3 regions of the Ochrobactrum sp. AP1BH01-1 genome follow, and region 1 is predicted to be linked to each of the others. Evidence: predicted binding sites of a transcription regulator. Region 1 holds the regulator's gene; each other region holds the start of a gene.

Region 1 (3,774 bases):
GTTACCGGTGTTCTGGCCGGCTGCGTGACGATGACGCCCGAACAGCGTCGCGCAGCAGACGAGCAGACTTGCCAAAGCTATGGTTTCAAACCCAGGACCGACGCTTTCGCCAACTGCCTCATGCGGCTCGACCTCGATCGCAGGGCCGACAGGCGAGCGTGGCAGAACCAGGCCGATTTCTATGATGCTCCGATGGTCATCTACCGTCCAGTCTACCGGCCCTGACACCTTCGCTGAAAACGACTGCTGCCCTGAAAGCAAAACGCCGGTCTGGTTGAACGAGACCGGCGTTGCAGATTGTCGATTGTAAAAGCGCTGATTATAGCGGCGCTTCCGGCCGGTCCTGAGACAGGAGAAGCGCGCCGATCGCGTCGGCCTGCTTCTGGCTTGCGAGGGCATAACCGAGCGAAGCCGATTGCGGAGCAGAAGTATCGAACTGCGACTGGTAGGAGGCCACCTGCACGGGCTGCTGCTCCTCTCGAGCCGCCGCAATACCGCGATGACGGGCCAGACGGTCACCACGAGCCTGTGGACCGGCACCGGTATTCTGTTCTGCGTCCTGAGCCTTTGCAGCTTCTGCGAGCGCCACCTGAACGGTTGGCTCTGTTCCCGGAACCGGACCAGTCTGCGGCAGGGTCACGTCGTAGGATGCATCCTGCGGAACGGAAGGCGATTGCGGTGAATAGGCGAGAGCAAGGTTGTATGGTTCCTGCGGGACCGGATTTTGCAGCGAGCCGTCGCGATTGCGCTTTTCGTAGAAGGAATTGCCGCCAGCAACGAGCACATAGTGCATGTTGTTGTATGGGAACCTCAGGCCCGCCGTGTGGAAGAACATGGCGTTCTTGAGCTTTGGATGACGCTGGCCCTTCAACACTGCGTCGGCAGTGGCCTGAACATCGGGCAGCGCTTTGGAATCCATCTTGCGGGTGAGAACACCGGGCGCGAACTGGTTCTTCTGGCCGACGACGCCGCAAATCGTATCAGGATACCGGCCCGATGCGAGACGGTTCATGACGACGGTGCCGACAGCGAGAAGCCCATCGGAACTCGAACGGTTGGACTCGAAGAACATTGCGCGTTCAAGGCATTCCTTGTCACGTGCCGTGTAGGTATAGGTCTTCACGCCATTGACGGACTTGACATGGCTTGCCGCCATCTTTTCCGAATTGGCTTTTCCCGTGTTTCCGGTCGTCGTACAGCCGGTGACCGCGAAAAGCGCGACCAGCAGCCCGATAAGAACGGGCAATTTCCACTTCGCGGCGCGCGTCAATGGCTCAATCTCATGTTAGGACCCTTAACTGATCCAGTCATCCACTCAGGCGAATACATCTGAAACGATGCATGCGAATGTCTGACTGCGGTGCAAGTCAAAGAGGACGAAGATCAAAAATCACACGCCCTACTGTCGCTCAATCGAATTCAAGGTTTTGGAATTTTTAGGCCAAAAAAAGGCGAAGGGTCAAATCCCAACGATGATGGAAGCGGTTGGACAGCCCGCAAACAATTTCGAATCGATAATGCGAATATGCCTACAACCCCTTAAAATATATTAATAATTTCTTAACGGGAATTGCGAATTCAGGTAAGATATTGATTTCATGGGATTCAAATTCTTTCAATACACGCCTTATCGCTGCCTTAATTCGCTTCTTCTTGGACAGTTTTTCAATCCACATTCCCAGTGCTTGAAATGATCTGCGGAAATTCTGTTTCCCGTGGGTTCCGCCTATCCCTTTCAACTTTGGAGACACATTTGTAACAACGTGTGAAATCGGGTGACTGGCGCCGGTTTTCGGCCATGCCAATGCGAATCGGGTCAGCGAACCGCGTGAGTGATCACCAGCAAGACGACCCGCCACGAGGGACGTGGCGGGCCGATCAAGAGCTGTATTTGAGAGTTTGAATGACTGTGTCGATCAACCGAAAGAATAACCGGCGCCGCGAACGGTGCGGATCGGATCGAGCGCACGACCGACATTGATCGCCTTGCGCAGCCGTCCGACATGGACGTCCACCGTGCGATCATCCACATAGATGTCGGGCCCCCAAACGCCATCCAGAAGCTGGCTGCGCGAGAAGACACGGCCAGGCGACATCATGAAATATTCGAGCAGCCGGAATTCCGTCGGTCCGAGACGGACCTCCTTTTCCTTGCGGTAAACACGATGCTGCTGACGGTCGAGAACAAGATCGCCCACTTTCAGCACATGGGAGAGGATACTCGGATTGGACCGGCGCAGCATCGCCTTGACGCGCGCCAGAAGTTCCGGCGTTGAAAATGGCTTTACGACATAATCATCAGCGCCGACGCTCAAGCCGCGAACACGTTCGCTTTCCTCGCCCCGCGCCGTCAGCATGATGATCGGCAGGCGTTCGGTTTCCGGCCATTGGCGCAAGCGGCGGCAAAGCTCGATGCCCGAAACACCCGGCAGCATCCAGTCGAGGATGAGCAGATCCGGCACATTCTCGCGCAATGCGATTTCGGCCTCGTCGCCGCGCAGCATTGTATCGACCTGGTAGCCCTCTGCTTCAAGATTGTAGCGAAGCAGAACGCTCAGCGCCTCTTCGTCTTCTACCACAGCGATTTTGGGTGCCTGTGACATCCAGTATTTCCCTATCCAAATTCGGCGGGCGGTGGATACAATCCCCCCAATCGACCGCGTGCCGCCGCGCTATTCACACATTCTCAACCGCAGGACTCCGAGGTCCGGTCGGATGCAGTTCAGGGTTTACGCGCCTCATCCACGACAATACCGTGGCTCAGGTCTTCCTTGGGTCGCTCAGCCGGCATTTGCAGGCCGGTCACGATGTAATAAACGGTTTCCGCGATATTGGTCGCATGGTCGCCTATGCGCTCGATATTCTTGGCGCAGAACAGAAGATGCGTGCAGGCGGAGATATTGCGCGGATCTTCCATCATGTAGGTAAGCAGTTCTCGGAACAGCGACGTATACATGGCATCAATCTCGTCATCGCGGTCGCGAACGACGTTGATCTGCTGCACCGAACGCGATGCATAAGCGTCGAGAACGTCTTTCAGCTGGGTCAGTGCCAGTTCGGCCAGCGTTTCCAGACCGCGATAGAGCTTTACCGGCTGGCGCGATTCCGAAACGGCAGCAACACGCTTGGCAATGTTCTTGCCGAGATCGCCGACGCGCTCCAGATCGGCTGAAATACGGATCGAGCCGATGATCTCGCGCAGGTCCACGGCCATGGGCTGGCGCTTGGCGATGATCATCACGGCCTTGTCGTCGATCTCGCGTTCGCTGGCATCCAGAATGAGATCGTCGGAGATGACGCGCTGTGCGAGCGCATTGTCCGCATTGACGATAGCGGTGACCGACTGCTCGACCATGCGTTCTGCATGTCCGCCCATTTCGGCGATCTTGTGGGTGAGAAACTTCAATTCCTCATCATAGGAGCGAACGGTATGCTGAGACGGCATAGTAAGACCTCGTAATATAAATTGCGGGGAAGCCGCACTGTCTGTTGAGCGCAGTTCCGGATCAGCCGAAGCGTCCGGTGATGTAATCCTGCGTGCGCTTTTCGGTCGGCGCGGTGAACATGGTTTCCGTGTCGCCCACTTCCACCAGATTGCCGAGATGGAACATGGCCGTACGTTGCGAAACGCGCGCCGCCTGCTGCATGGAATGCGTGACGATCACGATGGTATAGTTCTGCCGCAATTCGTCGATCAGCTCTTCCACCTTTGCGGTTGCGATCGGGTCGAGCGCCGAGCACGGTTCGTCCATGAGGATGACTTCCGGGCTGACC
Region 2 (3,774 bases), on a different contig from region 1:
CGGGCGATGTGGTTGCCAATCTGCGCATTGCAACGTCGGAAAGCTGGCGCGACCGTCAGACCGGCGAACGCAAGGACCGCACCGAATGGCACAGCGTCGTCATTTTCAACGAAAACCTTGCCAAGGTCGCGGAACAATATCTGAAGAAGGGCGCCAAGGTTTATATCGAAGGCGCGCTCCAGACCCGCAAATGGCAGGACCAGAACGGCAATGACCGTTACTCGACGGAAGTCGTGTTGCAGAAGTTCCGCGGCGAGTTGCAGATGCTCGACAGCCGCGGTGAAGGCGGCGGTGAGGGCCGTTCGTTCGGCGGCGGCGGCAATCGCAACCAGATGTCGGATTACTCCGGCGGCGGCGGTGATTTCGGTTCGTCCGGCCCGTCTTCGGGCGGCGGCAGCGGCGGCGGCTTCTCCCGTGATCTGGATGACGAAATTCCGTTCTGAGAACGCGTGTAAATCAGTTTATAAGTGAAATGCGATAAGGCGCTGTTTTGCAGCGCCTTTTCTATTGCAGTCGTGTGTCAGGGAGCACTGGCCCGAGTAGCGGTTCCGCTGGCTGAAACCGTCAGCGTGATTTGTCCTCATATGTGACCTGCTCGCCATCTTCCTTGGTGAAGGAAGCAACCGGGGTTGCCAGAAGAGGCAGAACCAGTTCGGAAGGACGGCAAAGCCGGGTGCCGCGCGGTGTTTCGACGATAGGCCGGTTGATCAGAATCGGATGGGCCATCATGAAGTCGATCAGCTCGTCGTCGGTCCATTTCTGATCGGACAGGCCGAGTTCGGCATAGGGCGTGCCCTTCTCGCGTAGTAGTTCACGCGGCGTCAAATTCATTGCCGCCAGCAGCCCGACCAGACGCTCCCGCGTAGGTGGATTCTGTACATATTCGACAATGACAGGCTCTTCGCCGCTGGCCCGGATCATCGCCAGCGTATTGCGTGAGGTGCCGCATTTCGGGTTGTGAAAAATAGTAACGGTCATCAGGGTACCCCTGTCTGGATTGGAGGCGTCGTATATGTTTGGCGCTGGCTCGGTTCAGTTCATGTCATTCATCTGCGGATCGCCAGAATAGGTGTCGATCAAGAATTCCATATTGTCGGCAGAGAATCGCGTGAGCGAATATTGGATCGGCGCGCCATGCGTGTTCACATTGATTGCCCTTGCGGTCAGCACGATTGCGCCCGGCGAAAGTTTCAGATGTTTCAGATCGTCCGAATCCGCATGACGGGCGGATATGATTGTGGACTTGCGGAAGTAATCGGCAATCCCTGCTTTTCTGAAAGCCACTGTAATGGAACCGCTTTCGGCATAGGCTTGTGCAATTTCCGGGAATTGTTCGGCACTGATCCACAGCGTTGCGCGGGAAACCGGACGCCCGTCAGCGCTGTGCAAGGTCTCCAGCCGCGTCACAGGCGAACCGGTTTCGATCCCGAGAGCCTCAGCCACATCGGAAGAGGCGGGCACTATGCCGGAAGCGAGCAGCGTGCCCTTCATGTCGCTCACCTGCGAAGCGAGCGATTGTGAAATGCGGGTGCGGCGCCCGATCTGATAGGTGAGCCGCTTCGCGTTGGCGACGAAAGTGCCGCGACCCTGTTCGGCGCGCAGCACGCCTTCCTGCGTCAGCGCTGCGATGGCGCTGCGCACCGTATGCCGGTTGACCCCGAACCGGTCGGCCAGTTCCATCTCGGCGGGCATGCGTGCGCCCGTTGCAAGCTTCCCCGCCCTTATATCGCCGCGTATCTCATCGGCAATCTGCCGCCAGATAGCCACGCCGCTGTTTCTCTCAATTCGCCTGGTCTTTGTCATCAACTGTCATCGTCCTGTCATTGGCAGGGTGTATTCATTCTGGTATTGTATAGTTGTCTATATAACTAGACAATATGAGAGATCAAGTCAACGAGCGTGCATCCCGAAACGGCAGGAAACCATTTTCAGGCCCGATGTACCTCAAAGCAAACTCCAGAGCGCCGGTCCGATGCAATCGGGTCGAAGCGTACTCTGGAACTAACAGGGCAGGGAAGCTCATGTACGGTACGGAGCAAAATGCGAAGGGAGGCGGAACCGGTTCCGCCACTGAAAGCGACAAGGCGCCGGATGCAGTGCAGATTGCGCGGCAGGCAAGCATGGCAGTTCTTGCGCGTGCGAGCGGCGAAGAATTGGAAGCCTTCTGGCAAGCATGGTCCGACAAGCCTGAATTTGAAGTTCTGCGTGGGCCGGAAACCGGCCTCGTGATGCTGCGCGGTCGCATCGGTGGTGGCGGCGCTCCCTTCAATGTGGGCGAAGCCACGGTAACGCGCGCTACGGTACGGCTCTCCGATGGTTCGGTCGGTCATTCGTATGCGCTTGGCCGCGATCAGGAAAAGGCCCGCCTTGCCGCTCTTTTCGATGCGCTGTGGCTGGATGAGAACCACCGCGACGCGGTTGAAAAGCAAGTGCTGAACGTTCTGCGCAAGCAGCAGGACGATGCCGACGCCACGCTGCGCGGCGAAGCTGCCGCTACCAAGGTCGATTTCTTCACAATGGTCCGGGGAGACAATTGATGCTGCCTTCACCTTCTGTAAATGGTGCCTCATCGGCGTTCGAGGGCGGTTTTGCCGATCCGGTAACCGATGCCCAGTCGGCTTTTCACGCCGTCATGCACGCCATGGCTAATCCCGGCCGCATCTATCCGCTTGCCCGTGCAGCCACACCGCCACAGCCGTTGACCCCGGAACTGGGTGTTATTGCAGCCACCTTGCTTGATCACGATGCGACGGTCTGGTGCGATGCAGCTATAACGGCCCAGGAAAGCGCAACTGCGTGGCTTACTTTCCACACCGGCGCGCCACGTATCGATAATGCTGGTGCCGCGCAATTCGCCCTGATCAGCAATGTATCGCTACTGCCGTCCCTGGTTGAGTTTTCTCAGGGCGATGCCGAGTTTCCCGACCGCTCAACGACCGTGGTTCTCGCCGTTGCATCGCTGAACAACGGGCAGGGCTATGTGCTGAAAGGCCCCGGCATCGATGGTGAGCGTGTGCTCCACGTCGACGGGCTGCCGAAAGACTTCGTCAAACAATGGCGCGAGAACGGTGCGCAATATCCGCTCGGCGTTGATCTTGTTCTGGTCAGCGACGGCGCCGTCGCAGCACTTCCCCGCACAACCCGGATTTCTGCTCTGGAGGGCTGATCATGTATGTTGCCGTAAAGGGTGGCGAAACGGCCATCCGCAATGCCCACCGTCTTCTCGATGATCGCCGTCGCGGTGACCGTTCGGTCCCGGCGCTGCGTCTCGACCAGATCGCGGAACAGCTTGCGCTGGCGGTCGATCGCGTCATGGCCGAAGGTTCGCTCTATGACCGTGAATTGGCCGCGCTCGCCGTTCGCCAGTCGCGTGGCGATCTGATCGAGGCGATTTTCCTCGTGCGCGCCTATCGAACCACCTTGCCGCGCTTCGGCTATTCCCGTCCGATGGAAACGGCGCAAATGCTGATCGAGCGCCGCATTTCGGCGACTTACAAGGATCTGCCGGGTGGCCAGCTCCTGGGGCCGACCTTCGATTACACGCACCGGCTGCTTGATCCGGAACTGGCCGGGGATGTGGCTGTGCCGGAGCCGGAAACGCGCCCTGCCGAACCGGAAGAAACGCCCCGCGTGACCGATATTCTCGGCGTCAACGGGATGATCGAGGACGATGGTGCGTTGCCCGAAGGTCATGAGCCGGGCGACCTGACCCGTGAACCGTGGACATTTCCGATGGAGCGCGACTTACGCCTTCAGGCATTGGCGCGTGGCGAT
Region 3 (3,774 bases), on a different contig from region 1:
GAGAGACGGCAAAGAAGAAGAACGGCGCATCCATGGAATCCGCTTCGCGGATGATCTCATCGGTCAAGGCAGCGTCGGATGCCAGCGCGCCGCGCTTTTCCAGAGGCGGCATGTTTTCTTCCGACATGAACCGGTCGAAGCCCATGCTTTCATAGACGGGACCGCGGTTCCAGAACCATTGGCGATAGGGATGGATAGCGCGCGTCGCATAGCCCTGATCCTTGAAAAAGCTGGCAAGGGAGGGAAGCGGGCGACGGATATATTGCTGATAGGGAATGCTGCCCGAAGGCAGGAACGCCTTGGAAAAGCCGGTCAGTGCCTCGAATTCGACATTGGCGGTCATGCCGCCGAATTCCGGGGAGAAGACATGGCCGGATTGTTCCGCCCGGACTGTCGGGATCGGATCGGCGCTGAAAGCCACGCCCGGAAGGCGCGTCGGGTCCCAGAAGGATTCGCTCATCACCATGATGACGTCCGGCTTGCTGCTGTCGAAGGCGGCCGGGATCAGCTGCGCAGGCGGTTCGATGGCGGCAATGGCCTCGGGAGAATAGCCTTCCGGGGCAAACACGGTAGCCATTGGCACATTGAGGATAAAGGCCATGGTGAAGCCGTTATGCGCGTAATTTTCCTTCTGGTCCCACATGATGGGCAGAATGCGCAGCCGGTCGCGCGCCAGCGAGAAGCTGGCATAGTCTGAAATAACCGCGAACCAGGCCAGCAGCGGCAGCGCGAAGGCGAGGCGCAGCATACGCCCTTTCCACGGGATCGGATCGAAACGCCGCCACCAGAACAGCGTCACGGTGATCATCAATGCTGCCGAGGCAATGAGCAGCAGGGCTATGCCTAGGGCACTCCACGGGCGGTCGCGCACCAGAAGCGGCAGAAGGTCGACGATCTGACGGGCATAGAGAAAATCGCTCGGGTAAAGCGGGTCACCGAGATAAAGGCTTTTCTCACGGGCGGTCGTGGCTGCAATCAGCGCCAGCGGCCCGACAACAATGAAGCCATAATGGATGCGCCCGAAAATGGCGTCGCTTGCGGTGAGCACGACGACGAAAAGCGCTACGGTCGTCCATGCAGGCTTGTGCGGGGTGCGGAAGAACTGCATCGTTTCGGTGAACGAGCCTCGCACGATCCATTCGATGGCGAAAACCAGCAAGGTCGAAAGCACGACGGAAGCAAGCGCAATGACGGCCAGGCGCAGCGGCCAGGCAATACGGGCAGGCCCGAAAATCGCGCCGTCGCTCCAGCGTCGCTCAGCAGCATTTTCCATCACACCCGGCATGTTCTACTCACTCACTCCCAATATTTCACAAAAAGCCTGTCACATTTCCGTCATGGAAATGTCAACTCACGTTTGGGGCACGCTTGAGGTGCGCCTGATACGCACCGTGATCTGAATGGATGATGAATGGAGCATGTCTCCCGAAAGCGGGAAACGGTTCAGGTGAAAAGACATGCGAAAAAACAAACAGTTACAAAAAACAGGGCCGGAATTTATCCGGCCCTGTCAATGGAAGCATCCCGCTCTGGATTACGAAATGACGTCTTCCAGTCCCTTGGTCAGTTCCAGTGCCTGCCGCTCGAACAGGCGGCGATAGATGCCACCCGGCTTGCGGATAAGCGCGTCATGGTCGCCTTCTTCCAGGATCTTGCCCTTGTCGAAGACCAGCAGCCGGTCAAGCGCACGAACCGTCGAAAGCCGGTGTGCGATGACAAGCGTCGTGCGGCCCACCATCAGCCGTTCCATCGCCTGCTGGATCAGCACTTCCGATTCTGAATCGAGGCTCGATGTGGCCTCGTCCAGAATAAGGATCGGTGCATCTGCCAGAAACGCACGGGCAATGGCGACACGCTGGCGCTCACCGCCCGACAGCTTCACGCCGCGTTCACCGACGAGCGTCGCATAGCCCTTCGGCAGACGGCTGATGAAGTCGTGTGCGCTTGCAAGCTTCGCAGCTTCCTCGATCTCCGCCTGTGTCGCGCCGGGGCGGGCATAGACGATGTTCTCGGCCAGCGTCCGGTGAAACAGGATCGGCTCCTGTTGCACGATGGCGATCTGCGATCTGAGCGATGCCTGCGTGACATCGGCAATGTTCTGCCCGTCGATGCGGATCGCGCCGCCGCTGACATCGTAAAGCCGCTGGATCAGCTTGACGAAGGTCGTCTTGCCCGAACCCGAATGCCCGACCAGACCGACGCGTTCGCCAGCCTCGATCCTGACCGAGAAGTCGCGATAGAGAGCCGCATCGTGATTGCCGTAATGGAAGGTGACGTGATCGAAAGTGATCTCGCCATTTCCAATTTTGATGGCCGGAGCACCCGGCTTGTCGGCAATGCCGTAAGGCTGCGCTTCGATATCGACCAGTTCCTCCATGTCGTTGACCGAACGCTGCAGGTTGCGGATATGCATGCCCACATCGCGCAGATAGCCTTGCAGCATGAAGAAGGCGGTCAGGACGAAGGTGATGTCGCCGGCGGTCGCCTTGCCCTGGCTCCACAGATAGAGCGCAAAGGCAATGACCACGCCGCGCATTACCAGGAGGTTCGCACCCTGAATGAAGCCGTTCAGCGTACCGATCAGCCATGTGCGGCGCGTGCGGCCGCGCCACTTGGTCACGACCTTGGCAAGACGCACATCTTCGCGGCTTTCCGCGCCGAATGCCTTGACGACGGCATTGCACGAAATCGCATCGGCCAAAGCGCCGCCCATGCGCGTGTCCCAGCTATTGGCAAGCGTTGCCGCAGGGGCGACGAAGCCGAGCGAGATCACGATGGTGCAGACGATGAACAGCACCGAGCCGATGGCAACCAGCAGGCCCATCAGCGGCCAGTACCACGAGAGAAGCGCGACCGAGCCGAGCAGCATCAGGATCGATGGCAGCAGCGCCACGATCAGCGTATCGTTGAGCAGGTCGAGCGCCCACATGGCACGCGAGACTTTACGCACCGTCGATCCGGCAAAGGCATTGGCATGCCAGTCGGTCGAGAACCGCTGCAGCCTGCGGAACGAGCTTGCTGCCATGTCGCTCATGATCTTCAAGGTGAAGTCAGTGATGACATAGAAGGTCAGCTGTCGAGTGATCAGCGCGAGCGCACCCAGCGCAAGCAGGACGATCAGCGCGTGAATGGCGGCGTCCCATGCACCGTTATTGCCCAGCGAAAGCGCGTCGACGAGCCGCCCGGAATAAAGCGGTGTCAAGACATCTGCGGCTGTTGCGAGCAGCATGCCGATTATCATCAGCGTCAGCCGCAGGGGCTGACTTCGCCAGTGGCCGAAAGTGTAGCCGAGGACATTGCGGAAAGCAGGTCCCCGGAAATCTATGCGAAACCGAGTCATATCTACAATACCAGGCCGCGCTTGAGCGGATTCTGGTTCCTTTAAAAGCATTTTCAGCAAAAGTGCGAAGCGGTTTGGCGTCGGACGATGCGTGAAAATAAAGACGAAACAAGCAGCCGGTTACGGCTGCGGCAAATTTGGAAGTTTTGGAATAGGCCCTTTTAGGGAGGGCGTTCAGGCCTCAGCCTGCATTGCGGGCCAAAGACTTAAAGCTTGGAAGCGCCCGCGCGAACACTGGGCACCATCGGGAATGGGTAATAGACACGCATCTCATACCTCTTGCCAGTGTTGCAGATGGGTGCACAATAAATGAGCAGAAAGATTTGCCAAGGCGAAAAATGACGATTTGGTCAACTGGTCATTGACTGTGACAAATTTGCAAGGCGCGCCTTTCAAGGCCGCAGCCCGAGCCTAATTTTCACTTTTTTCGTTAC

What was found. The regulator PhoB, encoded in region 1, activates phosphate uptake and scavenging genes when phosphate is short. The targets are predictions, from matches to a motif close to TGTCATNNANCTGTCAT.
Region 2: a site for PhoB is predicted at 1,808-1,824, ahead of phnF (phosphonate metabolism transcriptional regulator PhnF). Genes of this name have one in related genera too.
Region 3: a site for PhoB is predicted at 1,323-1,339, ahead of J9800_RS11420 (LTA synthase family protein). Genes of this name have one in related genera too.

Annotation. Positions count from the first base shown of each region.
Region 1 covers NZ_JAGPOU010000005.1:283,724-287,497, reverse strand. The annotation lists gene J9800_RS19205 (hypothetical protein) at 1-225, shown strand, start outside; gene J9800_RS19200 (cell wall hydrolase) at 320-1,270, opposite strand; gene phoB (phosphate regulon transcriptional regulator PhoB) at 1,917-2,603, opposite strand; gene phoU (phosphate signaling complex protein PhoU) at 2,723-3,445, opposite strand; gene pstB (phosphate ABC transporter ATP-binding protein PstB) at 3,507-3,774, opposite strand, start outside.
Region 2 covers NZ_JAGPOU010000002.1:297,851-301,624, reverse strand. The annotation lists gene ssb (single-stranded DNA-binding protein) at 1-443, shown strand, start outside; gene arsC (arsenate reductase (glutaredoxin)) at 565-978, opposite strand; gene phnF (phosphonate metabolism transcriptional regulator PhnF) at 1,033-1,806, opposite strand; gene phnG (phosphonate C-P lyase system protein PhnG) at 2,022-2,537, shown strand; gene phnH (phosphonate C-P lyase system protein PhnH) at 2,537-3,166, shown strand; gene J9800_RS06800 (carbon-phosphorus lyase complex subunit) at 3,169-3,774, shown strand, end outside.
Region 3 covers NZ_JAGPOU010000003.1:164,593-168,366, forward strand. The annotation lists gene J9800_RS11420 (LTA synthase family protein) at 1-1,285, opposite strand, end outside; gene J9800_RS11425 (ABC transporter ATP-binding protein) at 1,535-3,340, opposite strand.